2 regions of the Cupriavidus taiwanensis LMG 19424 genome follow, and region 2 is predicted to be linked to the other one. Evidence: predicted binding sites of a transcription regulator. Region 2 holds the regulator's gene; the other holds the start of a gene.

Region 1 (15,466 bases), on a different contig from region 2:
ACGCAGCGCCACGCCGACCACCGCCGCCAGAAACAGCATGGCGATATTGACGATGTCAAACCACGGCAACGCCAGCGCCGACAGTACCGTGGCACCGGCACACCATGCCATGGCCCACAGATAATCCTTGCGCCGGGCGCCCTCGCCCGGCGTTGGAGCCTCTGGTGCTTCGGAGCCATGGCGCGGGCGCAGATCGACCCGCGTGGTGTCCGCGGCGACGCGGATGATATCGACGTCCGGACATCCGATCGCCAGCGCATCGGCAAAGCTGCGACGACCGAACAGCCACGCCGGCGCGTTCATAAACGGGGTCAAGGCCAGTCCCAGGAGGGAGCGTGCCCGCTCGGCGAGCGAATCGCCGCCGCGGCGCCAGTCCGCCGGTGCGCGGCCGATGATGACCTTGGTCAGGTTGTGGCGGCGAACATATCCGACGATGGCCTGAACCATGTCGTTGCCGGCCAGCGTCTCGGTACGCGCGCCAAGTTCCTCCGCGAGACGCATCGCCGTCTCCAGCCGGGCTCTTGCGAAATCGGATGGGGGTGTCAGCCGGGGGGTGGCTATGGTCACCACGTGCCAGGGGCAATCGAGCTGCCCGGCAAGCCGGCGCGCACTCTTCACCACCTGCTCGGCATCGTCGCCGCTGCCGATGCAGGCCAGCACGGCCTCGCGGGTCCGCCACACGGCCTGCACGGATTCCGATTGGCGCCATGCCTGGACATCGGAGTCTACCCGGTCGGCTGTCCGGCGCAGCGCCAGTTCGCGCAGAGCGATCAGATTGCCCTTCCGGAAGAAATTGCGCGCCGCATGACGCGCCTGCTCGGGCAGATAGACCTTGCCTTCCTTCAGCCGGCGCAGCAACTCGTCTGCGGGCAGGTCAACCAGCACCACTTCGTCGGCACTGTCGAAGACAACATCCGGCACGGTTTCCCAGACGCGGATGCCGGTAATGCCGCCAACCGCCTCATTCAGGCTGTCCAGATGCTGCACATTGACCGTGGTCCACACGTCAATACCGGCAGCCTGCAGTTCCTGGATATCCTGCCACCGCTTGGGATGGCGGCTGCCCGGTGCGTTGGAATGGGCCAGTTCGTCGACCAGGATCAGCGCCGGTTTGCGGGCGAGCGCAGCGTCCAGGTCGAACTCCTGGAGAACCCGCTCGCGATACGGCACAGCCTTCATCGGCAGCCGCTCGACCCCGGCGATCAGCGCTTCGGTCTCCGCGCGGCCGTGGGTCTCGACGATGCCGATGACGACATCCGTGCCTTGCCCTGCCGCCGCGCGCGCCGCGGCAAGCATGGCAAAGGTCTTGCCGACGCCGGCGGAAGCGCCAAAGTAGACCCTGAGCTTGCCGCGCAAGGCACGGGCGCCCTCCTGCTGCACCCACTGCAGAAGGGCGTCGGGATCGGGGCGGGCGCGGGCCTCGCGCAATTCGGCATCAGACATCGGACGGCTCAACTTCTATCCTTGCATTGGCAAACCCCATTTTCCTTCATCCGCGTGCCATCGCGACGCCGGCCCGCCGTCAGCGTCGATCCCTGCGGCAAGGGCTACTTGCCGGCGATCGCATCCAGGGCCAGGTTCAGCTTCAGCACATTGACGCCCGGATCGCCCAGCACCGCCAGCAGTGGCGTTTCCGTATTCGCCGCAACCAGTTGCCTGACCTGGCCGACCGGCAGCCGCCTGAGGCGGGCGACGCGCGCCACCTGGTATTCTGCGGCCGCTGGACTGATGTGGGGGTCGAGCCCACTGCCGGAAGCGGTCACCAGATCCACGGGCACGGACGCGCGGTTGTCCGGATCCGCCGCACGCAACGCGTCGACGCGCGCGCGTGCGGCGTCGGTCAGCGCCGGATTGCCGGGCCCCAGGTTGGACCCGACCGACGCCGCGGCGTTGTATGGCATCGGCGCCGTGGCCGACAGCCGGCCCCAGAAGTACTTCGGGTCGGAGAACGGCTGGCCGATCAGTGCCGAGCCGAGCGCCCTGCCATCTTTCTCGATCAGCGATCCGCCGGCCTGGTGCGGGAACACGGCCCGGGAGATCGCCGTGATCACGCCGGGATACAGCAGGCCGGTTACCAGCGACAGGCCGGCGAACACCACCAGCATGGGCCGCAACAGGCCAGCTTGCATGGCTGCCGGGGACGGCTGCCGGGACTGCATTTGCGTAGTCATGAATGCTCCGAATCGTAGCGATGATAATCAGACCCAGCCCGACAGGGCCAGGATCATGTCGATCAGCTTGATGCCCGCGAACGGCACCAGGATGCCGCCCAGCCCATAGATCAGCAGGTTGCGGCGCAGCAGCACCGCGGCGCCGAGCGGCCGGTAGGCCACGCCCCTGAGCGCCAGCGGGATCAGCACGACGATGATCAGCGCGTTGAAGATCACCGCGGACATGATGGCCGATGCTGGCGTGGCCAGCCCCATCACATTGAGCAGGTTCAGCTGCGGATACGTGCTGGCAAAGGCCGCGGGAATGATCGCGAAGTACTTGGCGATATCGTTGGCCACGCTGAAGGTCGTCAGCGAGCCGCGCGTCATCAGCATCTGCTTGCCGATCTCGACGATCTCGATCAGCTTGGTCGGGTTGCTGTCCAGGTCGACCATGTTGCCGGCTTCCTTGGCCGCCTGCGTGCCGCTGTTCATCGCCACGGCCACATCGGCCTGGGCGAGCGCGGGGGCGTCGTTGGTGCCGTCGCCGGTCATCGCGACGAGCCGCCCTTCGGCCTGGTACTGGCGGATCAGCTTGAGCTTGGCCTCCGGCGTGGCTTCGGCGAGGAAGTCGTCGACGCCGGCTTCCGCGGCGATCGAAGCCGCGGTCAGCCGGTTGTCGCCGGTGATCATCACGGTCTTGATGCCCATCCTGCGCAGCTCGCCGAAGCGCTCGCGGATGCCGGTCTTGACGATGTCCTTCAGTTCGATCACGCCCAGCGCGCGCACCGCATCGCCGTTGGCGTCGGCCACCACCAGCGGCGTGCTGCCGGCACGGGCAACCTCATCCACGGCCTGCAGCACCGCATCGGGGAACTTGCCGGCGCGTTCCGTGACGTAGCGACGCACGGCATCGGCGGCGCCCTTGCGCACATGGCGCTCGCCGGCGCCGTCGCGCAGGTCCACGCCGCTCATGCGCGTCTGCGCGCTGAACGGCACGAATTCCGGCTTCAGGCTTGCCATCGACGGCGGGGTCAGGCCCGGCAGCTGGCGGGCCAGCGTGACGATGCTGCGCCCTTCCGGCGTTTCGTCGGCCAGCGACGACAGCCATGCGGCTTCCGCGAGCTGCAGCGGCGAAATGCCCGGCGCCGGGATGAAGCGCGAGGCCTGGCGGTTGCCGTGCGTGATGGTGCCGGTCTTGTCGAGCAGCAGTACATCCACGTCGCCGGCGGCTTCCACGGCGCGGCCCGAGGTGGCGATCACGTTCGCTTCCATCATCCGGCTCATGCCGGCCACGCCGATCGCGGAAAGCAGCCCGCCGATCGTGGTCGGGATCAGGCAGACCAGCAGCGCCACCAGCACGGTGATCGTCACCGGCACGCCCGCCCCGGTCACCAGCACGCTGTAGAGCGAGAACGGCTGCAGCGTGGCCGTGGCCAGCAGCAGAACGATGGTCAGCCCGACCAGCAGGATGGTCAGGGCCAGCTCGTTCGGTGTCTTCTGCCGCTTGGCGCCTTCGACCATCGTGATCATGCGGTCGATAAAGCTTTCGCCCGGGTTGGTCGTGATGCGCACCACGATCCAGTCGGACAGCACGCGCGTACCGCCGGTCACGGACGAGAAGTCGCCGCCGGACTCGCGGATCACCGGCGCCGATTCGCCGGTGATGGCGCTTTCGTCGACCGAAGCCACGCCGTCGATCACTTCGCCGTCGCCGGGGATCATCTCGCCAGCCTCGACCAGCACCACATCGCCGCGGCGCAGCGCCGTCGCCGGACGCGCCTCGGTTGCGCCGGCGCGGGTCCCTTCCGTCAGCACACGGGCGGTCACCGTGGTCTTCAGCCCGCGCAGCGATTCCGCCTGCTGCTTGCTGCGGCCCTCGGCAAGGGCCTCGGCAAAGTTCGCGAACAGCACCGTGAACCACAGCCACGCCGACACCGCCAGGATGAAGGCTGCGGATTCGCCGCCTGCTGCCGGCGCGGCCAGTGCCTTCAGGAACAGCAGGCTCGTCAGGATGCTGCCCGCGTAGACCACGAACATCACAGGGTTGCGCAGCTGGTCGCGAGGCGACAGCTTGCGGAAGGCCGCGGCCAGCGCGGGCTTCACCAGCTCCGGCGCGAACATGCTGCGCGCGGGCGGGCGATGGTGGTGGGAACCGTGTTGCCGGTCCGGCACCGGTGCGCGCTGCACCTGAGGCGCGCCGGAGGACGACGCGCCGGTCCCGTTGGCACCGCCGTTGGCCACTGGGGCCGTTGATTCATGTCGCATGGTTGCTCCGCAATTCGCTAGAGACAGACGGCACCCGCCCTGGCGAGGCAGCGCAGGGGCCGAAGGTATAGCAATGCTCGATATGTCTTCGTGAGAGGTCGATTTACCTTGCCGCCGCCGGCATCGCGCCCTGCAGGTGCTCGGCAACCGGCCCCAGCGCCAGCGCCGGGACATAGGTCAGCGCGCCGACCAGCAGCACCGTGCCAACCAGCAGCACGACGAACAGCGGGCCGTGCGTGGGCATGGTGCCGCCGCTGGGCGGGATACGCTTCTTGGCCGCCAGCGAACCCGCCAGCGCCAGGACGGGGATGATGATCCAGAACCTGCCGAACCACATCGCCGCGGCCAGCAGCGTGTTGTAGAACGGCGTGTTGGCGGACAGGCCCGCAAAGGCGCTGCCGTTGTTGTTGGCCGCCGACGAGAGCGCGTACAGGATCTCGGAAAAGCCATGCGTGCCGGGATTGAACACCCCCGCGCGCCCCGCCCCGGTCATCACCGCCACCGAGGTGCCGAGCAGCACCAGCAGCGGCGTGACCAGGATCGCCACGGCCACCATCTTCATCTCATAGGTTTCGATCTTCTTGCCGAGATACTCCGGCGTGCGGCCGATCATCAGTCCGGCGATGAACACCGCCAGCACGGCGTAGACCAGCATGCCGTACAGGCCGGAGCCCACGCCGCCAAACACGACTTCGCCCAGCTGCATCAGCAGCATCGGCACCAGCCCGCCGATGGCGGTGAACGAGTCATGCATGGCATTGACCGCGCCGCACGAAGCCGCGGTCGTGATGGTGGCGAACAGGGCCGATGCAGCGATGCCGAAGCGCGTTTCTTTGCCTTCCATATTGCCGCCGGCCTGCAGCAGCGAACTGGCATGATCGAGCGGCAGGCCCGACAGCGCGGGGTTCGCCGTCTGCTCGGAGACCGCCGCAACGCACGCCATCGCCACGAAGATGAGCGCCATGGCGCCGAGCACGGCTACGCCCTGGCGCCTGTCGCCGACCATCTCGCCGAAGGTGAAGCACAGCGCCGCCGGGATCAGGAAGATCGCCAGCATCTCGATGAGGTTGGCCAGGGCATTCGGGTTCTCGAACGGATGCGCCGAGTTGGCGTTGAAGAAGCCGCCGCCGTTGGTGCCCAGCATCTTGATGGCTTCCTGCGAGGCCACCGGCCCCATCGCCAGCGTCTGCCTGTCGGTCTTCAGGTCTTCCGTCACCGGCTTGCCCTGCGCATCGAGCACCGGCTGCCCCGCCGCGTCGACCTTCGGCTGGCTGTATTCGACCGGCGCGACCAGGCTCACTTCCTTGTAGGCATCGAAGTTCTGGATCACGCCCTGGCTGACCAGCGCCAGCGCGATCACGGTCGCGATCGGCGCCAGCACGTACAGCGTGACCCGCGTCATGTCGACCCAGAAGTTGCCGATGGTGGCGGCGGTCTGGCGCGCGAAGCCCCGAATCAGCGCGATCACGACGGCGATGCCGGTTGCCGCGGACAGGAAGTTCTGCACGGTGAGCGCGAGCATCTGCGTCAGATAGGCCATGGTCGACTCGCCGGCATAGCCTTGCCAGTTCGTATTGCTGACAAAGCTGATGGCCGTGTTGAAGGCCGAGTCCGGCGTGACCGCGCCGAAGCCCTGGGGGTTCAGCGGCAGCAGGCCTTGCAAGCGCTGCAGCGCATAGACCGCCACCACGCCGAGCAGGTTGAACGCCACCACCGCTATGGTGTACTGCTTCCACCCCATCTCGGCGCCGGCACGCACGGCACCCAGCCGATAGATCAGCCGCTCCAGCGGACGGCCCCAGGCGGTCAGCGCATAGTTGCCGTCCTCGACAGCGCGCCGTATATAGCGGCCCAGAAAAGGCGCGCACGCCAGCAGGATGGCGAGATAGAGGACCAGCAGGCCCACGAATTGGGAGGACATCAGAATTTCTCCGGCCGGAACAACGCAATGAGGAGGTAAACAAAAATGGCAACGGCCAGCGCGCCGCTCAGCAGGTCCGTCCAGCTCATCACAACCCCCTGTCCGATGCGCTGTGCTTCGCCGGCATCCGTTGATGCGGTCCGGCGCGCTCGCTCACTGCCGGGGATTTCGGCACGAGCACAGCGCACAGCCCCAGCAAGGCCGCGCTGAGCACGGCGAAGCCGATCAATACAAGCAAGAAGATCCCATCCATGACCAGGCACCCTTGAGTGGTTTCGGCTTGGAGCTTATCGATGGGGGTGTAAAAACTGGATAGAAAGGTGGCTGGAGCGCATAAAGAACGCATAAAGATTCCCGTTCCCTCGCTGGGCGAGGGCTGGATGCGGTACTTTTATGCGTTCCCGGTCGAGGCGGCAGCGAGCAAGACTACTGCCATGGGCTGAGGCGCCCGGCAGCGTCACGCTCTCCGGGCATTTTGTTGCGCGCGTTGCTGCGATGACGGCGGCGCAGAGGGTGGCGGCGCAGATGGCGGCAGTGGCGCCGGCTGGCGCCCCAGCCGTTGCGCCCACCAGTAACGGAAGGGGTGTTCCAGATCGGGATAGAGCACCGGCTGGCTGAAGCAGCCGGCACGCTTCATCAGGAGATAGGCGGCAAGCATGGCCGCCCAGAAAGCTAGCAGTTCCACGATCACGGCCACTGCGGATGTCGGGGTGGCCGTTTTCATTATAGGTAGCCGCCCCGGGGGTGGGGCCGATGACGCACCCGTGGATACCCTAGGCGTCCGGCACCGCTCAGTAGACCTCCGGCACGATCATCTCCTTCGGCACCGGCTGGCGCACGTAATCCTCGTGGCGCTCGCGGCCGGGCAGCACCACCGCGGGCGTCTCCACTTCGGCATACGGCACCAGGCTCAGCAAGTGATGGATGCAGTTCAGCCGCGCGCGTTTCTTGTCGTCGGCCTGCACCACCCACCACGGCGCCTCGGCGATATGGGTGCGCTCGAGCATGATTTCCTTGGCTCGCGTGTAGTCTTCCCAGCGGCGCTGCGATTCCAGGTCCATCGGGCTGAGCTTCCACTGTTTGAGCGGATCATGGATGCGGCTGAGGAAACGCAGGCGCTGCTCGTCGTGCGTGATCGAGAACCAGTACTTGATCACCTGGATGCCGGAGCGCACCAGCATCTTTTCGAATTCGGGCACCGAGCGGAAGAACTCTTCGTACTGGTCATCGGTACAGAAGCCCATCACGCGCTCGACACCGGCGCGGTTGTACCAGCTGCGGTCGAACAGCACGATCTCGCCGGCGGCGGGCAGGTGCGCGACGTAGCGCTGGAAATACCACTGGGTGCGTTCGCGGTCGTTGGGCGCGGGCAGTGCGGCGACGCGGCAGACGCGCGGGTTCAGCCGCTGGGTGATGCGCTTGATCACGCCGCCCTTGCCGGCGGCGTCGCGCCCCTCGAACAGGATCACGACCTTGTGCCCGGTGGCGGCGACCCAGCTCTGCAGCCGCACCAGTTCGCCCTGCAGGCGGAACAGCTCGCGGAAATATTTCCGGCGGCTGTCCTGCCCGGCCTGGTCGTCCAGGTGCACGGGGTCGCCGAAGGCCTCGCTGGCCTCGCGGTCGTCCAGTTCCAGTTCGATCTCTTCGTCGTAGTAGTCGGCCACCTCGTTATGGATGCGCCGCACCAGCTCTGCTTCACCCGGTCTCATCTGCTCTCCCTGTGGATACAACGCGGTCGCGGCGATGCTGGCATGCCTGTATTGCAGCCGCGTGAAGGCGCGGCAGGCTGCCCCGCCCTCGCCCGCCGTACTTGACGCCGCCCTTCAGCCCGCCGGATTGATGTTGTGGTTATGGCGGAACAGGTTGTCCGGATCGTAGCGACGTTTCACTGCCACCAGCCGGTCGTAGTTCGGCCCATAGGCGGCGCCGATGCGGTCGCCCTCCTCCTGCGTGAGGAAGTTGACATAGACGCTGCCGAGCGCGTACGGCGCCGCGGCGCGGAACACCTCGCGCGCCCAGCCGATGCAGCGGTCGTCGTCCGCGGGGCTGTCCCAGCGCCCGTGCAGGTTCATGATGAACTTGGCATCGCGGCTGGCGTAGGCAGTGGCATCCTTCGCGACGCGGTTGGTCTGCCCGCCCATGGCGCCGATAAAGACCTCGCATTGCGGCGACGGCAACTTGCCGATCTGCTCGATCAGCATCGCAATCAGTCCGTCGTCCAGCCCCGCGAAGTTGTGCGACTTCCAGTAGTTGCGCGCACCGGGTGTCAGCAACGGATCGAAGGCCTGCTGCCACGCTGTGAGCGGCATCGGCCCGAGATGCTCGCCGTAGGGCGTGCCGAGCCGGCGCAGGGGCTCGACCAGTTCCGGTCCCCGCTCCGGCGGACCGATGTAGCAGATCGCCAGCGCCGCGATCGGCTTGCCGTGCGCCTCGGGCGGCAGGAATGGCAGCGGCGGCGCTTGCCGCAGCACCACCCACACGGTCAGCTCGTCCGGCATCGATTCATACAGTTCGCGATAGGCGGGCAGCACGCTGGCGGCCTGCTCCAGCGGATAGACGATCAGTCCGCCATAGACCTGCGGCCCCACCGGATGCAGGCGGAACTCGAACATCGTCACCACGCCGAAGTTGCCGCCGCCGCCGCGCAGCGCCCAGAACAGGTCGGCGTTCTCGTCGCTGCTGGCGCGCACCAGCTTGCCGTCGGCGGTGACGACCTGCGCCGACACCAGGTTGTCGACCGTGGTGCCGAACTTGCGGCTGAGCCAGCCGAAACCGCCGCCGAGGGTGAGCCCGGCCACGCCCGTGGTGGAATTGATGCCGAGCGGCGTGGCCAGGCCCTGCGCCTGCGCTTCATGGTCGAAGTCGCGCAGCGTCGCGCCCGGCTCGACCCACGCGCGCTGCGCATGCGGATCGACACGCACCGAGCGCATCGCCGACAGGTCCAGCACCATGCCGCCCTCGCAGATCGCCAGGCCGCCGATGTTGTGGCCGCCGCCACGTACCGCCAGCAGCACGCCGTGCTCGCGCGCAAAGTTGACCGCCGCCGCGACGTCGGCAGCGCCCGCGGCCTGCACGATCCACTGCGGGTGGCGGTCGATCATCGCGTTCCAGATCCGGCGCGCGTCGTCATAGCCCTCGTCGCCCGGCTGCAGCAAGCGTCCGCGCAGCTGCGCCTTGAGTGCCTCAATATGTTCCTGCGATGGCTGGGCCATGATCTGCCTCCCGATGCTGTTGGAAACATCGGACGACACGCGGCGTCAGGAGCAAAAAAATGGCCACGAGGACCGATGACTTCACCATTTAAGGCAGGTACCGCGCGAATGTAAATGCGCGCTGCGTCCGGCGCATTCCGCGGGTGGGGCCAAATCCTGCCGTGGCCGCGGGGCCTATCATGGAGGCATGGCGGCACGGCGCCCGCGCGCCGTGCGCCTGCACGATGGACCCTGCCAGCCAACCTCCCCTGTTCCTGTGCGGCGACGTGATGACGGGCCGCGGCATCGACCAGATCCTGGCGCATCCCAGCCAGCCGCTGCTGCATGAATCGTACGTGCATTGCGCGCTCGACTACGTGCGCCTGGCGGAACGCAAGGCCGGCCCGATCGCGCGCCCCGTGGGGCCGGACTATCCGTGGGGCGATGCGCTGGCGGAACTGGCAAGCCGCGCCGCGCGGCCGCGCATCGCCAACCTGGAAACCGCCATCACCACCAGCGACGATGCCTGGCCTGGCAAGTCCGTGCACTACCGCATGCATCCGCGCAACGTGGATTGCCTGCAGGCCGCCGGCATCGACTGCGCGGTCCTCGCCAACAACCATGTGCTGGACTGGGGCCGCGCGGGCCTGGCCGATACGCTCGACGCGCTCGACGGCGCGCACATCGCACACGCCGGCGCCGGTCCCGACGAGGCCAGCGCCGCCCGCGCCGCGGTACTGGCGCGGCCTGGCGGTGGCCGCGTGGTGGTCATGGCCTTCGCCATGCCCAGCGCCGGCACACCGGCAGCGTGGCGCGCCACCGCGGGGCACTCGGGGGTGAACCTGCTGGACGACTGGTCCGCGGCGTCGCAAGCGCGCATTGCCGCGCAGGCCCGCCAGTTGCGACGCCCCGGCGATGTCATGGTGCTGTCGGTCCACTGGGGCCCAAATTGGGGCTACCACATCGATCCGGCACAACGCGCCTTCGCCCGCGCGCTGGTGGAGCACGCCGGCATCGACATCGTGCACGGGCACTCCTCGCACCATCCGCTCGGCATCGAGCTGCATGCCGGCAAGCCGATCCTCTACGGCTGCGGCGATTTCATCAACGATTACGAGGGCATTGGCGGATACGATACCTATCGCCCGGACCTGGCGCTGATGGCATTCGTCAGCTTCGATGGCGGCGGCTGCGCGGACCTGCGGCTGGTGCCCTTGCGGCGCAGCCATTTCCGGCTGGCGTATGCGCGCGAAGTCGACATGGCATGGCTGCAGGCCATGTTCGAAGCACAGGGCCGCGCACTTGGCACGCGCGTGGCGCGCAGCGGAATGCACGAGTTGCGGCTGTGGGCGGAGTAAGCGCAAGCCGTCCTGCCACGATTCCGGTACTTGCGTAATGGCCGACCTGAAAACAGAAAGGCCAGCGCGATGGCTGGCCTTCCCGTTCATTCAAGTGCCACGTGTGTCGGTTCGGTGTAACGCTTCCACAGAGTGCTGATCCGCTTCTGCATTCATTGCCCGACACTAGCTCGATCGCCCATCCTGCGGCACCCCAGGACATATCTGCAGGATAGTACAAATCCCCGCGGATCAAAGCGGCATCGGGCAAGCGTGCGATTCAGCCGACGGTGATGCGGTCGTCGACCAGCCGGATCTGGCCGCCGGGCTTGTCTTCCATCACTTTGAGCACGCGGCTGCCCACCTGCAGCGTGACCCCGCCATGGATGCGCCGCGCGGCATCGATGACGGCATCGGCGGCCGGCTGCATCTGCTGCCCCAGTTCGGTCAGGCGCGCGTCCAGCTCGAACAGGTCGCGCGACAGCTTGAACAGCGTCGCGCGGGCCTTTTCGCGCAAGTCGCCAACGGCGCGCTCCGGGTGCTTGGCAAAGAAGTCCACCAGCTGCCTGACCTTGTCCTGCTCGCCCTGCATGCGCCGGCGCTCGGCCTCGAGCGCGGCGCGCTGCGCGTCGGCATAGGGATTGAGGCCGACCTGGATGCTGGTGGCGGTGCCGGCCGGCGCCCCCAGCACCGCGGCGCGCACCGCCAGCAAGGCGCGGCTGCGGCCGCCGCTGATGCTGCCCTGGGTGCCGTTGCCGCCCACCAGGATGCGCTGCCCGGCGGCGACATCGCTCTGGCGGATGCCGCTGTCGACGGTGACTTCGGTGCCGGCCTCGACCACCGCATTCTCGATGAAACGCGCCTTCACCGCGCCCTGGCAGCGCACGCTGGCGCGGCTGATGCCGCCTTCGGCATGGGCGCTTTCCGACTTGCCAATGATGCCGCCCTTGACGATCACGTTGCCGCCGGCCTCGACGCTGGCGGCTTCGATGGTGCCTTCGACCACCACGTCGCCGCTCACGTTGACCGACATGCCGGTGCGGATGTCGCCCGACACGCGCAGCGTGCCGTCGAAGGCCACGTTGCCGGAGTGCAGGTCCACCGATTCGACCTGCACCACGGGACTGACCGAGATGCCGTGGACGCCGACCACCGGCGACCCGGCAATCAACGCGCGCAGCAGTCCGGGGTCATCCGCATCCACCGCCGCGCCGGTCAGGCCCTCGGCAAACGGCGGATCGTCGACCGCATCGGCGGCAATCGGCTGGCCGAACACGTCGACGCCGGCATGGCCGGGCACCGCCGCGACGCGCCGCATCAGCGGCGTGCCGGGACTGACCAGCAGCAGGTTGCCCAGCTCGCGCAGGTCGACCTTGCCGGCATCGTCATCGCTGTGCGCCGGCTTGCGCGGCTCCAGCAGGTTGATGAAGCGCGCCGGCTCGCCCTGCCGCGGCGCCATGCCGGCGGCAATGGTGCGCAGCTCGCAGCCGCCTTCGGCCAGCGCCGCGTCCAGCGCGAGGGCTTGAATCGGTGCCACCACGCCGCGCTCCGCGACGGCGCGGCGGATCTCGTCCGCGCTGACCGGCCGGCCGCCTTCCGGCGGCATCAGCGTCAGCCGCACCGCCAGGCCATCGCCGGTGATGTCGAGCTCGAACGCGCCGTCGATCAGCGCGCCGATGGTGGCATCGATCTCGTGCTCGGCGCGCTGGCATTGCGCGAGGAACTGCGCCACCGCGCGCGCATCCAGCCGCGCGCCGGACCAGCCCAGGCCGGCCAGGCATTGCTGCAGGCTGGCCGGGTCCGGCGGCAGCCGGCCCGGCTGCGGCGTGTAGCGTGCATGCACCTGTTCGCCCGGCTCGGCGAGCTCCAGGCGCAGTCCCGATTCATGCATCATGCGTCCCCTGAATCGTCTGGCGGGCGACGGCGGGTGCCGGCGCTCTGCTTGTTATCGATGCATCACCAACGGCAGGCGCGCCGGGAACTTTAGCGCACAAGGGCAGCGCCGAGGGCCGCCCGAAGACTTTTCGGTAAACTGTCGCCATTCCGGGGCGCGCCGCGCCCCGCAGCCTGTGCAGTCCCCTTCATGTCAAATACCCACGAAATCCGCCCCGGCCAGTCCGTCGAGCTGCTCAAGGAACTCCACATCCTGACGCGCGACGGCAAGATGAACCAGGACAGCCGGCGCAAGCTCAAGCAGGTCTACCACCTGTTCCAGTTCATCGAACCGCTGCTGCAGGAGGTCAAGGCCGCGCGCGGCCGCGTTACGCTGGTGGACCACGGCGCCGGCAAGTCTTACCTGGGCTTCATCCTGTACGACCTGTTCTTCAAGGCCCTGCAGGACGACTCGCACATCTACGGCATCGAAACCCGCGAAGAACTGGTGAAGACCTCGCAGGCGCTGGCGGCGCGGCTCGGTTTTCCCGGGATGTCGTTCCTGAACCTGTCGGTGGCGGACTCGATCACCTCGCCGCAGCTGCCGCCTACCGTCGACGTGGTCACCGCGCTGCATGCGTGCAATACCGCCACCGACGACGCCATCCGCTTCGCGCTGGCCAAGCGCGCGCAGCACATCGTGCTGGTGCCGTGCTGCCAGGCCGAAGTGGCCAGCGTGCTGCGCAAGCACAAGGGCAAGCTGCTGGCGGGCAATCCGCTGACCGAGATCTGGCGCCACCCGCTGCATACGCGCGAATTCGGCAGCCAGGTGACCAACGTGCTGCGCTGCCTGCAGCTGGAGGCACACGGCTACCAGGTCAGCGTGACCGAGCTGGTGGGCTGGGAACACTCGATGAAGAACGAACTGATCATCGCGCAGTACAAGGACCTGCCGCGCCGCCGCCCGGCCGAGCGGCTGGAAGAGGTGCTGGGGCGGCTGGGACTGGAAGAGCTGCGCGAGCGCTTCTTCACCGAGCCGGTGGCGGCGTAACTACGCCGTCCCGTCCGCGGATCCGGAATCCGGCTTGGGCTCGTCCTCGCCCGCCATCCAGCGTTGCCAGCCGTCGTGGCCAAGGCGGCGCATGACCGCCTGGTTGCGCTCGTAGATGTCCGCCGCATCGGGAAACGCCGCCGCCGCGCGCGCGATCGAATCCTCGCGCAGCAGGTGCAGGATGGGGTACGGCGCGCGGTTGGTGTAGTTCTCGATATCGTCCGGCTCGGTGCCGGCAAACTGGTAGCGCGGATGGAAGCTGGCGATCTGCAGCGTGCCTTCCAGCCCCAGGCTGGCGAGCAGGCGCTCGGCGAAGTACAGCAGGTCGTTGAAGTCGAGGAAATCGGCCACCGCGTGCGGCAGGATCAGCAGGGTGGTATCGACCTGCGCCGGATCGGCATCGGCCAGCAGGCGCAGTTCGCGCTCCAGGTCATCCATCACGTCGGGCGCCCCGGTGACGGGGCTGACCACGTAGCGCACCTGCTCCTTCACGTACACGCTCTTGGCGAACGGGCACAGGTTGAGCCCGATTACCGCGCGCTCGAGCCAGTGGCGGGTGGCGGCAATGACGGCATCGTCGGACGGGCTGGCGGAGTGCGTGGCGGAAGACATGATGGCAAGCGTGCGGCAAAGCGTCATTCTAGCGCTGCCGCAGGCTCTATAATCCGCGGCGGAAACACCCTGCCCTGCCGAGCCCCGCCGATGCCCTCTACCGCCACGCCTGCCCGTGACCATGCCACCCATGCCACTCCCGACGTTGCCGTCGTCGGCGGCGGCCCGGCCGGGCTGATGGCGGCCGAAGTGCTGGCGGCGCAGGGCGCCAGCGTGGCGGTCTATGACGCCATGCCGTCGGTCGGGCGCAAGTTCCTGATGGCCGGCAAGGGCGGCATGAACCTGACCCATGCCGAGCCGGAGCCGGCCTTCCTGGGCCGCTACGGCGCGCGCGCGACGCAGCTGGCGCCGATGCTGGCGGGCTTCGGCGCGCAGGCGCTGCGTGACTGGGTCCACGGGCTCGGCATCGAGACCTTCGTCGGCAGTTCGGGCCGCGTCTTTCCCACCGACATGAAGGCGGCGCCGATGCTGCGCGCGTGGCTGCACCGTCTGCGCGAGTCCGGCGTGCAGTTCCATATGCGGCATCGCTGGCTGGGCTGGGACGATGGAGACGGCGACAGCGACGGCGCCCGGCATGCGTTGCGCTTTGCCACGCCGCACGGCGACACGGTCGTGCACGCGCGCGCCGTGGTGCTGGCGCTGGGGGGTGCCAGCTGGGCCCGGCTGGGTTCCGATGGCGCATGGGTGCCGCGCCTGGCCGAGCGCGGCATCGAGATCGCGCCGCTGCGCCCGGCAAACTGCGGGTTCGACGTGGCATGGAGCGCGGACTTTGCCGCGCGCTTTGCCGGCGCGCCGGTCAAGCCGGTGGCGATCGCGCTGAACGACCGTGACGGACACGCGCACTACCGCCAGGGCGAATTCGTCATCAGCCGCGACGGCATCGAAGGCAGCCTGGTCTACGCGCTGTCGGCACCGATCCGCGACCGCATCGAGGCCGATGGCGAGGCCATCATCCACCTCGACCTGCTGCCGTCGCACAGCGCCGGACAGGTCAGCGCGCAGGTCGAGCATCCGCGCGGCTCGCGTTCGCTGTCGAGCCACCTGCAGAGCCGGCTCGGCATCAC
Region 2 (15,466 bases):
GCGCGTGATCTCCTGGTTCAGGTTGGCGATCTGCTTGGTATAGGCGTTGACCTGCGTGACGGCGGTGCCCACCTGTTCGTTGACGCCGGCCTGCAGCTGCTTGAAGTAGTTGCTGGCCGAGCGCACCTGGCCCACCAGCGCCTGGCCCGCCGACAGCATGCCCTGGCGCGCGGCCGGATCGGCAGGTGTGTCGGCCACGGCCTGCACCGCGGCGAAGAACTTCTGCATCAGCGGCGCCAGGCCACCCTTCTGGTCGGCCAGCAAGTTGTCGATCTGGCTGATCTGGTCCGAGTACATCGCGAGCGAGGCGCTGGCCGAGGTGGCGCCGCGCAGCTGGCCGGTCAGGAACTCGTCATAGACGCGGATCACCGTGGTGGTGTTCGAGCCGAAGCCGTAGAAGCCCTGGCTGGTGTACTGGCCGCCGGCGGACGCGACGATGGTGTTCTGGCGCGAGTAGCCTTCGGTTGCCGAGTTGGCAAAGTTGTGGCCCGTCGTCGTCAGCGCGTTCTGCGCGGTGTTCAGGCCGGAGAGGCCAATACTGAAGAGAGACATGGTGCTCTGGTCCGGGATTGGTGGGACTGCCGCGGTGTGGGGCGGCGGGGTGGTATTTGGGAGTTATCGGCTCGGTGGGGGCGGGACTTTAGTTATGGCAGTAGTCTTCGCTGGGCCCCGCCTGTTTGCTCCCCTCTCCCGCTTGCGGGAGAGGGGCCGGGGGAGAGGGCAGGCGGTGGCAATGACGACGGGCGTCACTTCGTTGATGCTCTTGCCCTCTCCCCCACCCCTCTCCCGCAGGCGGGCGAGGGGAGCCTGGTTCGTGCGGTGTCGGCTGCGGTTAGCCGCCGTATTGCAACTGAAGCCCCGCGTCTTACGCCGCCACCTTCTTCATGATCTTCACCAGCTTGTGCCCGTACGACGGATCCGTGGCATACCCTGCGCGCTGCAAACCATGCGCCGCGTCCTCCGCGTTCGCCGCGCTGACCACGCCCGCATAGCGCGGGTTGCTCGTCAGCAGGCGCGCATAGTCGGCGCAGGCTTCGTCGTACGAGCCATAGGCGCGGAACTTCGCGCGCACCTTCTGCGGCTGGCCGTCGATGTATTCGGTGGTGGTGATTTCCGCAACGCGGCCCTTCCAGCTGGGGCCGGCCTTGATGCCGAACACGTTGAACGTAGTCGAGCCGTCGGCGTGCGTGATCTCGCGCTGGCCCCAGCCGGATTCCAGCGCGGCCTGCCCGACGATCAGGCGTGCCGGCACGCCGCTGGCGCGGGACGCGGCTTCCGCCGGGCCGGCCATGCGGGCGACGAAGGCGCTCACGTGGGCCGGTGCATCGTCGGGCAGCCGGCCGAGCCGGTCTTCGCCCTGGCCGCGGTCCGCATAGGACTGCGGCTGGTACTGGCGCAGGCCGGCGGTGGGATTCCATTGCTGGCCCGCGACGATGGTGCCGATGGCGGGCAGGTCGGCCTGCTCCGCCGCGTCGGCTGACATGGCGCCGGCGCCGCGGCTGTCGAGCAGCCGGGCCATCTCGGCATCGGCGGCATTGCCGGCCTCGGCCGGCGTCAGCGCGTTCATGCCAGACGGCATCGCGGTGCCCGTGGCGCGCGCCAGCTGGCGCACCATCACGTCGGCCAGGCCGATGCCGCGCGACGACATCTGCTGCGCCAGCTGCTGGTCCATCATCGACAGGTAGAGCTTGCTCTGCTCGTTGTCGAACAGGCCGTCCTGCGGCGTGGCGTCGCGCATGCTCTTGAGCACCATCTGCGTGAACACCGCCTCGAACTGCTTGGCGACGGCGTGCAGCGTATTGGCGTCGGCGCCACCGCGCGCGCTGTGCTTGAGGGCTTCGAAGCCTTGCGTGTCCAGCGCGAAGCGCTGGGTCAGGTCGGCGCCCGCCGCGGGCAGTGCGCCACCGTTGATGCCGCCGTTCATGCTCAGATCACTTCCAGCTCGGCGCGCAGCGCACCCGCCGCACGCATCGCTTCCAGGATGGTCTGCAGGTCGGCCGGGGTCGCGCCCAGCGCGTTAAGCCCCTTGACCACCGCGGCCAGCGAGGCGCCCGCCTTGACGATCTGCAGCGAGCCGCCCTGCTGCCGCATGTCGATCTGCGACACCGGCGCCACCACGGTCTGGCCGTCGCTGAACGGCGCGGGCTGGCTGATCACCGGTTGCGTGTTGATCACCACCGACAGGTTGCCGTGCGCCACCGCGCAGTCTTCCACGGTCACGGCCTGGTTCATCACGATGGAGCCGGTGCGGGCGTTCAGGATCACCTTGGCCGCGGCCTTCGCCGGCGTCACGTCGATATTCTCGATGCGGGCCAGGAAGCCCACGCGCGCCGCCGGCGATGCCGGCGCGCGCACCTGCACCACGCGCCCGTCGAGCGCCGCGGCCACGCCGCCGCCCATGTTGCGGTTGATGGCTTCGACCACGCGCTCGGCGGTGCCGAAATCCGTGTCCTTCAGCTCCAGGTTGAGCACGCCGCCATCGGGCTGGAACGGCGCAACCGCGCGTTCGACGATGGCGCCGTTGGCGATGCGCCCCACCGCCAGCTGGTTGATCTGCACCTTGCTGCCGTTGGCCGAAGCGCCCGCGCCGCCCACCAGCATGTTGCCCTGGGCGATCGCGTAGACCTGGCCGTCGGCGCCCTTGAGCGGCGTCATCAGCAGCGTGCCGCCGCGCAGGCTCTTGGCATTGCCCATCGACGACACCACCACGTCCAGCTGGCTGCCGGGCTGCGCGAACGCCGGCAGCGTAGCCGTGACCATGACCGCCGCCACGTTCTTCAGCTGCATGTTCTTGCCGGCGGGCAGCGTGATCCCCAGCTGCGAGAGCATGTTGGTCAGGCTCTGCGTGGTGAACGGCGTCTGCATGGTCTGGTCGCCGGTGTTATCCAGCCCCACCACCAGGCCGTAGCCGACCAGCGGGTTGTCGCGCACGCCCTGGAAGGTGGCCAGGTTCTTCAGGCGCTCGGCCTTGGCACCGGTGGCGAAGGCGCCGAAGGCCACGCCCAGCGCCAGGCTGACCATGGTCAGCCGCAGCAGGCGGGACAGGAAACGAGCGAGCATCTGGGCAGACATGGCGCGGTCAGAACGGAGAAACATTGAGGAAGAAGCGCTGCAGCCAGCCCATGTTCTGCGCTTCGTCGATCACGCCCTTGGCGGTGTATTCGATGCGCGCATCGGCGACCTGCGTCGACAGCACGGCGTTGTCGCCGGTGATGGTGCGGGGATTGACCACCCCCGAGAAACGGATGAACTCGGCGCCCTGGTTGATCGCCATCTGCTTTTCGCCGGAGACCACCAGGTTGCCGTTGGCCAGCACTTCCAGCACGGTCACGGTGATGGTGCCGTTGAAGGTATTGGCCGCGCTGGCGCCGCCGCTGGCCTTCATGGTGTTGGCGCCGTTGATGTTGGCGTTCTGGCTGGTGCCGAACAGGCCGCCCAGCGCGCGCGGCACCGAGTCGAACGCCAGCGCGGCGTTGCCGGTGCGACTGGTGTTGGTGCCCGAGTTCTTGCTGGCGTTGACGTTCTCGGTGATCAGGATGGTCAGGATATCGCCCACGTTGCGCGGGCGGCGGTCCTCGAACAGCGGATTGCCGGCGTACGACGACTGGAAGATCGAGCCCGAGGCCGGGCCTATCGGGCGCGGCTCGGCGCGCGCCGTGGTCGGCATCTGCACCAGCGGCTCGCGCGGCATCAGCGCGCAGCCGCTGGCGGCCAGCATTGCCACGCCGGCCAGGCAAACCAGCGCACGCGCGCCCAGGCGGGAAAGCAAGTTGGCCATGTTCATAACAGTCAACCCAGTTGCGCCAGGCGCTGCAGCATCTGGTCGGAGGCCTGCACCGCCTTGCTGTTGATCTCGTACGCGCGCTGCGTCTGGATCATGCTGACCAGTTCCTCGACCACGTTCACGTTGGACGCCTCGACATAGTTCTGCTGCACCACGCCCGCGCCGTTCAGGCCCGGCACGGTGGTGTTGGGCGCGCCCGAGGCGTCGGTCTGCACGTACAGGTTCTCGCCCATGCTTTCCAGGCCGGCCGGGTTCATGAAGGTGGCCAGCTGCAGCTGCCCGACCTGCACATTGGCGCTGGAGCCCGGCTGCGTCACCGACACCGTGCCGTCGCGGCCGATGGTCATCGACAGCGTGTTGGCCGGGATGGTGATGGCCGGCTGGATCACGAAGCCGCTGGACGTAACCAGCTGGCCGTTCTGGTCCACCTGGAACGAGCCGTCGCGGGTATAGGCGGTGGTGCCGTCGGGCAGCGCCACCTGGAAGAAGCCCTGGCCCAGGATGGCGACGTCCTTGGCATTGCCGGTCTGCTGCGGATTGCCCTGGGTGTGGATGCGCTCGGTCGCCACCGGGCGCACGCCGGTGCCCAGCTGCATGCCCGAGGGCAGCGTGGTCTGGTCTGACGACAGCGCGCCGGGCTGGCGGATGGTCTGGTACATCAGTTCCTCGAACACCGCGCGCCCGCGCTTGAAGCCGTTGGTCGACACGTTGGCCAGGTTGTTCGAGATCACGTCCATCTGCGTCTGCTGCGCATCGAGGCCGGTCTTGGCAATCCAGAGAGAGCGGATCATGTGGGTCCTTGCGTAGGTGCTGGGAGGCCGGCACGGTGACGCCGTGCCGGCCGGTCATTCGGTTCAGTTGGTCGAGAGCAGCTGGTTGGCGCGCTGCTCGTTGCCGTCGGCGCCCTGGATCATCTTCATCTGCATCTCGAAGCGGCGCGCGTTGGCGATCATCTCGACCATGGCTTCGGTCGGGTTGACGTTGCTGCCTTCCAGCGCGCCGGAGATCACGCGCACGGTGGGATCGGCCTCGAGCGGCTGCGCGCCGGGACGCAGGCGGAACAGGCCGTCATCGCTGCGGGCAATGGCATCGTTGGGCGGATTGACCACACGCAGCCGGCCCACCTGCGCCAGGCCGGCCGAGGCTTCGCCCGGGCCGCGCGCGGTGATGGTGCCGTCGGTGCCGATGGTCACCTGCGAGCCGGGCGGCACCGCCAGCGGACCACCGTCGCCCATCACCGGCAGGCCGGAGATGGTCTGCACCTGGCCGTCCTGCGCCACCTGCAGCGCGCCGGCACGGGTATAAGCCTCGCTGCCGTCCGGCGCCTGCACCACCAGCCAGCCATTGCCCTGCAGCGCCACGTCGAGCGCGCGGCCGGTGTAGGTCAGCGGGCCGGCGCGCATGTCGGCGCCCGGCGTGGACGCCAGCGTGAAGGCGCGCGTGCCGGCCTCCGGCCCGACCACCGGCACCGCGCGGTACAGGTTGACCTGGGCGCGGAAGGCCGGCGTCGAAACGTTGGCGAGGTTGTTCGATACCGCCGCTTGCTGGTCGAGTATCTGCTTGGCGCCCGACAGGGCGGTGTAGATCATGCGGTCCATGGCGGCGGCTCAGATCAGCGTGGCGGTCACAGGTTGACCAGGGTCTGCATGACCGTGTCCTGCGCCTTGATGGTCTGCGCGTTGGCCTGGTAGTTGCGCTGGGCCACGATCAGGTTCACCAGCTGGCCGGACAGGTCCACGTTGGAAGCTTCCACCGCGTTCGAGCGCAGCGTGCCCAGGCTGCCGCCGGCCACGCCGAGCAGCGGCTGGCCGGACGAGCCGGTGGCGGACCACACGTTGTCGCCCTCCGGCTTCAGGCCTTCGACGTTGCCGAACGCGGCCATCACGATCTGGCCCAGCGGCTTGGTCTGCTCGTTGGAATAGTTGCCGGTGATGGTGCCGTCGCCATTCACCGAGAAGCCCAGCAGGCTGCCCGAGGTATAGCCGTTCTGGCTGAGTTGCTTGACGTCGTTGTCGGCGCCAAACTGGGTGGTGCCGCTCAGGTCCAGCTTCATCGCCATGGCCTGCGCGCCGTTGACGGCCGGCTGGGTCAGCGTCACGGCGCCGGCAGCGGGCGATTGCAGCGCACCCGCGTTGTCGAACGCCAGCGTGACCGGCGCGCCGCCGACCGCGTTGCCGTTGACGTCGGTCACGTACATCTGCCAGTCGGTGCCGCCCGCCACGGTGGGATGGACCGGGGCCACGGCCGAATCCGCCACCTTGGCGAAGTACGCCATCAGCTGCTGCTTGTTGCCCAGCGAGTCATAGACGTTGATCGCAGTGCTGTAGTTGAACATGTTGCTGGTCGGCGGCGAGCCGGCCGAGCTGGCAAAGGCCTGAGTCGGCACCGTGGCGCGCGAATCGAGCTGGAACTTGGCGGTGATGCTGCTGGTGGCGCGCGGCTCCATCTGCGCGTTGCTGATCACCAGCGGCTGCGGCTGCACGCCGGCGCCGCCGGCCACGCCCGCCGGATAGCCGGTCACCTGCAGGCCCTGCATATTGGTGATGCGGCCGTCTTCCTGGCGCTGGAACTGGCCGTTGCGCGAGTAGTAGACCGCGCCTTCCGGGCTGGTCAGGCGGAAGAAGCCGTTGCCGTTGGTGATGGCCACGTCCAGGGACCGGCCCGAGGCCTCGATATTGCCCTGGTTGAACGACTGCACCACCGAGTTCACGCGCACGCCCAGGCCGATCTTGGTGCCCGCGTAGACGTCGGCGAACTGCGCGGCCGATTGCTTGTAGCCAACCGTGTTGGCGTTGGCGATGTTGTTGCCGATCACGTCCAGGTTGGACGCGGCGGCGTTCAGGCCGCTTACCCCTTGACCGAAACCCATGATTGCTTCCTTTTATCTAGGCTATGGTTGAAGCCGGTTGGCGCCCCCGCGCTGCCGGCACCTGCGTATTACAGAATGCGGCGCACGTCGTCGACATTGGCGGTCTGGCCATCGCCCAGGTCCACCAGCACGCCGCTGGCGTCGCCGCTGATGCTCTCGACCTTGCCGTACACCAGCGCCACCGGCTGCACCGAGGTGCCGTTGGCGGTGGCGGTCACCTTGAAGGTGTAGTCGCCGTCGGCCACGGCCACGCCGGCGTTGTTCTTGCCGTCCCACGCAATGTTGTGCACGCCCGCGGTCTGGCCCTTCATGTCGATGGTGCGGACCACGTTGCCGTCCTTGTCGAGCACGTCGACGGTGACCGCATCCGCGGTCGACGGCAGGTCCACGCCGATCTTGCCCGGCACGCCGCCTTCCACCGCGACCTGCTTGCCCGGCACCATCACGGTACGGCCGATCAGCGCGGCCGAATCCATCGCGCGGCTGGCGCTGACTTGCCCCAGCAGCTGCGACAGCGTCGCGTTCATGGTCTGCATGCCGCTGACCGTGCTGATCTGCGCCAGCTGCGAGGTCAGCTGCGCGTTGTCCATCGGGTTGAGCGGGTCCTGGTTGTTCATCTGCGTGACGAGCATGGTCAGGAAGTTGTTCTGGAGCTCGGACGCGCTGGCGCTGCCGCTCTTGAGCGCGTCGTTGATGCCTTGCGTGTTGCTGCCTACCGGTGGGGTGGTGGTCATGTCAGTTGCTTGTGTGCGAGGTGCGGATGGAGCCGTTGCCGTGATGGGCCGGGGCGTTTTACTGGCCGATCGTCAGCGTCTTGAGCATCATGTTCTTGGCGGTGTTGAGCACTTCCACATTGGCCTGGTAGGAACGCGAGGCCGAGATCATGTTGACCATCTCCTCCACCGGGTTGACGTTGGGCATCACCACATAGCCCTGCGCATTGGCCATCGGATGCGTGGGGTTGTGCACCATGCGCGGGGGCGACGGATCCTCGCTCACGCCTTGCACCTGCACGCCGCCGATATCGGTCTGTCCCGGCGTGGGCGCCATGCCGAATACCACCTGCTTGGCGCGGTAGGCCTGCCCGTCCGGACTGACCACGCTGTCGGCGTTGGCCAGGTTGGACGCGGTCACGTTCATGCGCTGCGACTGCGCGGCCATGGCCGAGCCCGCGACGTCGAAGATGTTCATTGCCGGCATGGGTTCGCTCCCCGGTTACTGCTGGATCGCGGCCAGCATGGTCTTGATCTTGGAATTCATCACCGTCAGGCCGGACTCGAAGTGCACGGCGTTGTCGGCGAAGGCCACGCGTTCGGTGTCCATTTCCACGGTGTTGCCGTCCACGCTGGACTGCAGCGGAATGCGGTAGGCCAGGTCGAATTCCTCGCGCCCCGGCGCCTGCGCGGGCAGGTGGCGCACCGACGTGGTCGACAGCGACATGCCCTCGTTGCGGTGGCCGCGCTCGACGGTCTGCGCCAGCGTGCTCGAGAAATCAAAGTCGCGCGCCTTGTAGCCGGGCGTGTCCGCGTGCGCGATGTTCGAGGCAATCACCGACTGCCGCTGGTTGCGCAGGCTCAGCGCTTCCTGCTGGAAACGTAGCGCCGCATCAAGTCTGTCAATCATCTGGCATCTCCCCTGCTGGGCAAGCGCTCCCGCAATCGGAGCGCACGTAGCTTCTTCAGGGTTGGCATCTTAGGCGGGGAGCTGTCACGCCAATCGGATGAATAAGGACGGGAAATCCGCGCATTTCGGCCCGCCCGCGCGCGAGGCGCTGCCTACAATGGGCTCCGATGACAGATGTATACGGCTCGCGCAGCCAGTCACGGGGCCGTGCGCCGTCCTTGCCGGGAAGTCCAGATGAAACCGAATTGCCGCAACGCCCGCCGCCTGGCGCGCGCCCTGCTGGTCGCCTGCGCGGCGATCCCTGCTGCCGCCGGCGCCGCGCCGGCGCAGGTCGCGCCAGTGGCCATGCAGTCGCCGGCCGCGCACGGTGCCGGCAACCCCGCCCACGCCGCGGCCAGCCCGTTCACCGAAGACCCCGCGCGCGTGGCGGTCGAGCGCTTCCTGCAGCAGCAGGCCGCCGGCCTGCCGGGCAAGGTCAGCGTGCAGGTGGCGCCGCCGTCAGGCGGGCGCGCGCCCGAATGCATCGCGCCGGACCCGTTCCTGCCCGCCGGCGCTTCGCCGTGGGGTCGCGTCTCGGTAGGCGTGCGCTGCGGTGGCGAGCGGCCCTGGGTGCGCTACATGCAGGCACGCGTGTCGGTGCTGACTGACTATTACGTGGCCGCGCGCGCGCTGGGCGCGGGCGAGCCGGTCGGCCAGGCCGATGTCGAAATCCGCCAGGGCGACCTTGGCGCGCTGCCGCGCGCGGTGATTACCGACCCGGCGCAGCTTGCCGGTGCCGTCACCGCCAACCGCATCGCCGCCGGCTCGCCGCTGCGCACCGACCTGCTGCGCAAGGCCATCGCCGTGCGCCAGGGCCAGACCGTCACCGTGGCGGTCGAGGGCGCGGCCTTCCAGATCACCAGCGAAGGCAAGGTGCTGGCCGACGCCGCCACCGGCAATACCGTGCAGGTACGGCTGCGCAACGGCCAGGTGGTCAATGGCCTGGTGCGCAGCGGCGACACCGTCGTGCTGCAGTGACCGTGCAGCAGGTGCCGTAATCGTGGCTGAATTGACTGGAATCCCGGGGCAGGCGGCGTGCGAAAATGCCGCCGCAGCCGCCGTGCAGCGAATCGGCGCCAGGCGCCCTAAAGAATTCGCCGGCGCGTCCGTAATGCCATAGGAAACCAGCAAGGATCGCCCCGTGAAGATCAACCACTCCACCTCGTCCCGCCCGGCCGACGCCGCCGCTGGCGACGCCGCCCGGCCCCAGGCCGCCCCGGCCGCCGCCGACGCGGCCGCGCCGTCCGCCGGCCTGAGCGTCAGCCCGCTGGCCGCCCAGGTGCGCGACATCAGCGCCCGCCTGGCCCAGCCGGCTGACGACGATATCGATACCGCCAAGGTCGAAGAGATCCGCCAGGCCATCGCCGAAGGCCGGATCCGCATCGACCCGGGCAAGATTGCCGACGGCCTGCTCGCCACCCTGCGCGAGCTCGGCCAGGCCGACGCCAAATAGCCATCATGAGCCAGAGCCTGATCCAGTCCCTGCAGCGCGAAACCGAAGGCATCCAGGCCTTCGGCCAACTCCTCGCCGAAGAGCGCGACGCCCTCAGGCGGGGCGACTTCCAGTCCCTGAGCGGACTGCTGACGCGCAAGGTCGAACTGGGCCAGGCTTTGTCCCGCCAGCTCAAGGCCCGCGAAGCCCAGATGGGCGCGCTGGGGCTTCGCGCCGGCCCGGAAGGCCAACTGCTAGGCCGCCAGGTCGATCCGGCCGTGGCCGACGCCTGGCGCCGCCTGATCTTCGCCGCCCGCACCGCGCGTGACGCCAATGCGCTCAACGGGGCGGTGGTGGACGCCCATCTCGACTTTACCCGTGAAGCCATCCAGGCGCTGCGCCAGCATAGTGGCGGGGATGCGGGGTTGTATGGGAAGGATGGGAAGGCGGCGGCGGGGGTGGGTGGGGTTAGTCTGGCGGCTGGGTAAGCGTTAGAACGACTCAAGAAGCAAATGCCACTGTCATTCCCGCGAAGGCGGGAATCCAGCGTCTTTGAAGTGTACTTTCGAGAGACAAAAAGACACTGGGTCCCCGCCTTCGCGGGGACGACAACCGACAGGTCCGGGGTGCAAGTCGGCTTGGGCGGCATGCGGCCATCTCTCGGCCTGATGTTCCATTTTTTCGTCACTTGTTGATAACTGACGAAAAAACGGAACATTCATCCCTACCTGAACCCCACCACCACCTCATTGCTCCGCCCCTGCAACACCGGGACCAGACTCCCCTGCCCCGGCACCCGGAACGCAAACACAAACCCCTTGGTGGCATCGTCGCCGAAGAACGCGTCGGTCTTGCCCTCGGCCTGCGGCAGCAGCACGCAGCGTTGCGCATTGCACAGGTAAGCCTGCAGGTCCCCCGGCGGCGTCTTGGCGAAGCTGTAGCGCCAGCGCACCGAGGTAATCACCCCTTCTGATTGCGGCAATACGCCGGTCGGCAAGATCGGCGGCGACACCGCGCGCTGGCCGCGGCCGTGCAGGGCCGGGCCGTTGACCGAGCCGGTCCATGCATGACGGGTGCCGGCATCGAACGCGGCCCACGCGCATGCCGATACGGCCGCCAGCAGGCAGCAGGCGCCACGCGCGGCGCGCGCCTTGCCGGGCATCACAGCAGGCCGCGCAACTGGGTGCGCAGCCGGTTGATGGCCTGGCCGCGGATCTGGCATACGCGCGACTCGGTCACGTCGAGCACCGCGCCGATTTCGCGCAGGTTCAGTTCCTGGTCGTAGCACAGCGACAGCACCAGTTTCTCGCGCTCGGGCAGGCGCTCGATGGCGCGGACCAGCGCCTCGCGCATGCCGCTTTCCATCAGCACGGTCAGCGGGTTGCCGTCGTCGCTGCCGCCGAGATGGCGGTCCAGGAAGTCTTCCTCGCCGGAGCGCTCGAAGTCTTCATAGTGCAGCAGCTGGCAGCCATAGACCTCGTTAAGCAGCAGCTGGTATTCGTCCAGCGGCATCTCCATGGCCTCGGCCACTTCGGAGTCGATCGGCGTGCGGCCGAGCTTCTGTTCCAGGTTGCGCTGGGTGCGTTCGATGCGGCGGGTGAACTGGCGCAGGCTGCGCGATTGCCAGTCGTTGGCGCGCACCTCGTCGAGCATGGCGCCGCGGATGCGCTGGCTGGCGTAGGTCTCGAAGCGCGCGCCGTGCGTGTCTTCATAGCGCTTGGCGGCGTCGAGCAGGCCGATCATGCCGGCCTGGATCAGGTCGTCGATCTGCACGCTGGCGGGCAGCCGCGCGGCAAGCTGCAGCGCGATGCGGCGCACCAGCGGGGCGTGCGCCTTGACCACATCGGCCTGTTCGAGCTTTCCCTGGATCGTGTACATGGTGCAATTCTCGTGACTGCTGGATGGCTGGACCGGCATGCCTGCATGCGTGCCGGCTGGGCTCAGGGTATGTTGGTGACAGGTGGCATGGCTGGCAGGCTCAGGCCATCGCCGCGCTGGCGGCGGGCGCGGCGGCATCCGCGCGCAGCGGCCAGGCGCCGATGCCGCCGGCGCTGCGGCGCAGTGCCGCCGTGGCCGGTGCCGCCGGAAAGGCCTCGACCACGCAGCGGCCCAGCTGCGCGGCGCGCGCCACCAGCGGGTCGGCCGGCAGCCAGCCCGCGCACAGGACTTCGACGCCGAGGTACTGGCTGGCGGTGCGCGCCAGGTTGCGCAGGATGGCCTGCACCGTGGCTTCGCTGGCCGCCAGGTTGACGATCAGGTGGAACCGGCGCCACGCATACAGATGGTGCAGCCGCTTGATGCACGCGTAGGCGGCAGTGATCGACGCCAGCTCCGGGCGCATCACCACCAGCACGTTGTGCGCATCGCCCGCAAGCGGCGACAGGGCGCCGTTCGCATCGACAGAGGCATCCACCAGCACGCTGCGGAAATCCTGCGTCGCTGCCGGCGGCAAGGCGGCGCCCGGCACCGGCCGGCCCGCAGGCACCACCGACAGCACGCCTTGCGGGCTCACGCCCGCCGCGCCATCCAGCGACAGCCGGCCCGCGTGGACGTCAGCCAGCGTGCCCGCAGGCCTCGCGCCGGACAAGCGCGTGGCCGCGGCGGCCGCGTCTTCGTCGACCAGCAGCACGCGCTCGCCCTGCATCGCCAGCGCATGCGACAAACCCAGCGCCACGGTTGTCGCACCGGCGCCGCGTTCGCTGGCGAGCACGGCGATGCGGCGCGTGGTGCGCGGCGCCAGCATGCGGCGCAGGCTCTCGGCCTGGTCCATGGCGAGGGTGCTCACTGCAGGGCCTCCGCAGTAACGGCGGGTGCGGCGCTGGCGCGGCCCGGATAGTTCTCCAGCACGTCGAGCAAGGCCAGCATGCGACCCATGCCTTCATTGAGCACGGTGCCCGGCACCGGCGCGCCCGTGCGCACGGTACGGCCGGCCAGGCGCGCCAGGAACGCGGGCGCGGCCGCGGTGGGGGCGTGCTCCAGGCGCAGCACGGACACGCCCAACTGCAGTGCGGCGACGGCGGCCGCATCGTTGGCCTCCCGGGCATCTTGCGCAAAATGATCGATGGCATGGCGCAGCGTGCGCAGGCCGGTTTCGGCCGCATCCGTCCACAAGGCCCAGCGCGCTACCTGCGGGGCGTCCTGCGCCAGGGCCGGATCGCACAGCAGGTAACGCGTATCGAGCAGCTCGCCGGTGGCGCGGTCGGCCAGGCGCGCCACCACCAGGCAGGCGTCGATGCCGCCTTCGGGCGTCCCCTTGCCGCGCACCGGGCTGTCCGGCACGCGCACGTCGGCGGTCGCCAGCCAGCGCACGGCGTCGCGCTCGCGCACGGTGTCTTCGCCGACGGCATGGAAGGTCAGCGTGTCCGCCAGCGCATCCAGCTTCCACGCGGTTCCGGCGCTGACCACGCGCGCGGTCTTGCGCGCGCTGGCGACCCAGCGCTCGCCGGCCAGCTGCCAGCGCGCCAGCGTGGCGGCGGACGGCAGCGCCTCGACCAGGTTGACGACCTTGCGCGCGGCGCTCATTGCGGCGCGCAGGTTAGCGGCATCGGATTCGGCTTCACCCAGCGGCTGGCCGGCACGGCCAGTGGGCGTCACGGCGGCGGCCAGCGGCATGCCGTTGCGGTCGGCCAGCCACAGCGTGTGCTGGATCGGCTGGGGCGAGCGGCGCGCGGCCACGGCCACCTGCAGCGTGGCGGCGACGGCCAGCACGTACTGGTCGCACTGGCGCGCCACGTCGCGGCACACGGCTTCGCGCACTTGCTGCGACATGGCGCGCAGTGCGGGGGCGCCGGCACTGCGCTGTTGCCACAGCGAGCGGGCCAGGTCGAAGCCGAGGCCCGCGCCGTTGAGTTCGGTCACGCACTGGCCGAGCGCGTCGGCGCTATCCGTCAGCGAGCGCAGCACATCGGTCGCGCCACCGCGCGCGGTTGTCTCTTCACCCGCGCCAGCTGCCGCACGGCGCGCCGCATCGGCATCGGCAAACACCGAGCCGCGGCGCGGCGTCAGGAAGGCGCGCTCGACCAGTGCGGTGCTGTTGGCCAGTTCCAGGTGCTCGGGCACGCGCTGCCCGGTGGAGGCATAGAACACCGGCAGCCGGTGACGGATCACCACGTCCAGCACCGATCCCAGGTGCGTCGCTTCATCCAGCTTGCTGATGATGCAGCCGTCGATGCCGCCGCCATCCGGCGCGGCGTCATGGCGGTAGGCGTGCACCACTTCATTGAGGGTATCGCCATGGCTGGCGCCATTGAGCAGCAGCACGCGCTGCACCGGCGCGGGCACGCCGGCCAGCATGGCGATCTGCTCCGACAGGCTGCGGTCGCGCTGGCTCATGCCGACGGTGTCGATGATCACCAGGTGCTTGTCCTTCATCGCCGCGAGCGCGAAGCGCAGGTCGGCGGCGTCTTTCACGGCATGCACCGGCACGCCCAGGATGTCGCCGTAGATGCGCAGCTGCTCATGGGCGCCGATGCGAAAGCTGTCGGTGGTCAGCAGCGCCAGCTTGTCGGCGCCGTGGCGCAGCACGTAGCGCGCGGCCAGCTTGGCCGTGGTGGTGGTTTTGCCCACGCCGGTGGGGCCCACCAGCGCCAGCACGCCGCCCTGCGCGAACAAGTGGTCCTCGTCGCCCAGCACCGGCAGCTTGCTGGCCAGCTCGCCGCGGATCCAGCCCATTGCCGCGGGCCGGTCATAGCCCAGCGGCAGCCGCGCCAGCAGCGTGCGCGCCAGTTGCCCGGAGAAGCCCGCGCCGACCATCCATTCGAACAGCGATTCGCGCAACGGGTCGCTCGCGGCCACGCCGTGCGCCGCCGCGCTCGGGGCCACGCCCGGCGCCGCGCCGATGCCGGCCAGCTGGCGTTCCAGCATCGCCCGCATCGATTGCAGCTCGCCGCGCAGGTCGCCGATGGCAGCGGGTTCAGGTGCCGGCACCTGCGCCGGAGCCGGCGGCACATACACCTGCGCGCTGGCCGACACGCTGCCCAGATCGGTATCGCGCATGGCGACGATCTCGACCCCGCCCTCGACAGTGCGGTTGGACAGCACCACGGCATCCGGGCCCATGGCTTCGCGCACCTGGCGCATGGCTTCACGGCCGTTGGCCGCAACAAACTTGGCTACGCTCATCGTTGACTCCTCACGCGCCGATCATGGCGGTGATGCGGATATTGCGGTTGTCCGGCACCTCGGCGTGCGACAGCACCCGCAGCTGCGGCATGGTCCGGCGCAGGAAGCGCGCCATCAGCGGACGCAGCTGCGACGGCACCAGCAGCACCGGGTCCATGCCCAGCTGCTCCTGGCGCGTAACCGCGCCCTGGGTCTGCTGCAGCAGCGCGTCGGCCAGGCCCGGCTCGATGCCGCCGCCGTTGGTCAGCGCCTGCGAGAGCACGCGCTCCAGGCCGGCGTCGAGGCCGATCACCTGCAGGTCGGCATTGTTCGGGAACAGCTGCTGCGTGATGGCGCGGCCCAGGGCCACGCGGACCATCGCGGTCAGCTCGTTGGGGTCGCTGATCTTGGGCGCGTGCTCGGCCACCACATCCAGGATGGTGCGCATGTCGCGGATCGGCACGCCTTCGTCCAGCAGGTTCTGCAGGATCTTCTGCAGCGCGGTGAGCGAGATCGTCTTCGGCACCAGGTCTTCGGTCAGCTTGGGCGATTCCTTGGCGATGCGGTCCAGCAGCGCCTGCACTTCCTGGCGGCCCAGCAGCTCGGCCGCGTGCATGTG

The links. The regulator FliA, encoded in region 2, starts transcription of late flagellar genes. The targets are predictions, from matches to a motif close to CTAAAGTTTNNNNNNNNNNNGCCGNTA.
Region 1: RALTA_RS04600 (DUF342 domain-containing protein) is a predicted target of FliA. The motif match lies at 12,828-12,854, and genes of this name have one in related genera.

What each region holds. Positions count from the first base shown of each region.
Region 1 is NC_010528.1:982,399-997,864, reverse strand. Features, by position in the region: gene RALTA_RS04640 (sensor histidine kinase) at 1-1,443, opposite strand, end outside; gene kdpC (potassium-transporting ATPase subunit KdpC) at 1,548-2,171, opposite strand; gene kdpB (potassium-transporting ATPase subunit KdpB) at 2,199-4,274, opposite strand; gene kdpA (potassium-transporting ATPase subunit KdpA) at 4,522-6,339, opposite strand; gene kdpF (K(+)-transporting ATPase subunit F) at 6,339-6,428, opposite strand; gene RALTA_RS30230 (hypothetical protein) at 6,428-6,592, opposite strand; gene RALTA_RS29015 (hypothetical protein) at 6,797-7,063, opposite strand; gene ppk2 (polyphosphate kinase 2) at 7,131-8,048, opposite strand; gene RALTA_RS04610 (FAD-binding oxidoreductase) at 8,163-9,551, opposite strand; gene RALTA_RS04605 (CapA family protein) at 9,776-10,888, shown strand; gene RALTA_RS04600 (DUF342 domain-containing protein) at 11,148-12,761, opposite strand; gene RALTA_RS04595 (class I SAM-dependent methyltransferase) at 12,951-13,790, shown strand; gene RALTA_RS04590 (DUF1415 domain-containing protein) at 13,791-14,402, opposite strand; gene RALTA_RS04585 (TIGR03862 family flavoprotein) at 14,493-15,466, shown strand, end outside.
Region 2 is NC_010530.1:292,482-307,947, reverse strand. Features, by position in the region: gene flgK (flagellar hook-associated protein FlgK) at 1-552, opposite strand, end outside; gene flgJ (flagellar assembly peptidoglycan hydrolase FlgJ) at 866-1,924, opposite strand; gene RALTA_RS17145 (flagellar basal body P-ring protein FlgI) at 1,927-3,072, opposite strand; gene flgH (flagellar basal body L-ring protein FlgH) at 3,080-3,778, opposite strand; gene flgG (flagellar basal-body rod protein FlgG) at 3,790-4,575, opposite strand; gene flgF (flagellar basal-body rod protein FlgF) at 4,639-5,382, opposite strand; gene flgE (flagellar hook protein FlgE) at 5,409-6,653, opposite strand; gene flgD (flagellar hook assembly protein FlgD) at 6,722-7,387, opposite strand; gene flgC (flagellar basal body rod protein FlgC) at 7,446-7,853, opposite strand; gene flgB (flagellar basal body rod protein FlgB) at 7,869-8,276, opposite strand; gene flgA (flagellar basal body P-ring formation chaperone FlgA) at 8,511-9,293, shown strand; gene flgM (flagellar biosynthesis anti-sigma factor FlgM) at 9,457-9,768, shown strand; gene RALTA_RS17095 (flagellar protein FlgN) at 9,774-10,235, shown strand; gene RALTA_RS17090 (flagellar protein FlhE) at 10,472-10,909, opposite strand; gene RALTA_RS17085 (RNA polymerase sigma factor FliA) at 10,909-11,625, opposite strand; gene RALTA_RS17080 (MinD/ParA family ATP-binding protein) at 11,726-12,517, opposite strand; gene flhF (flagellar biosynthesis protein FlhF) at 12,529-14,868, opposite strand; gene flhA (flagellar biosynthesis protein FlhA) at 14,879-15,466, opposite strand, start outside.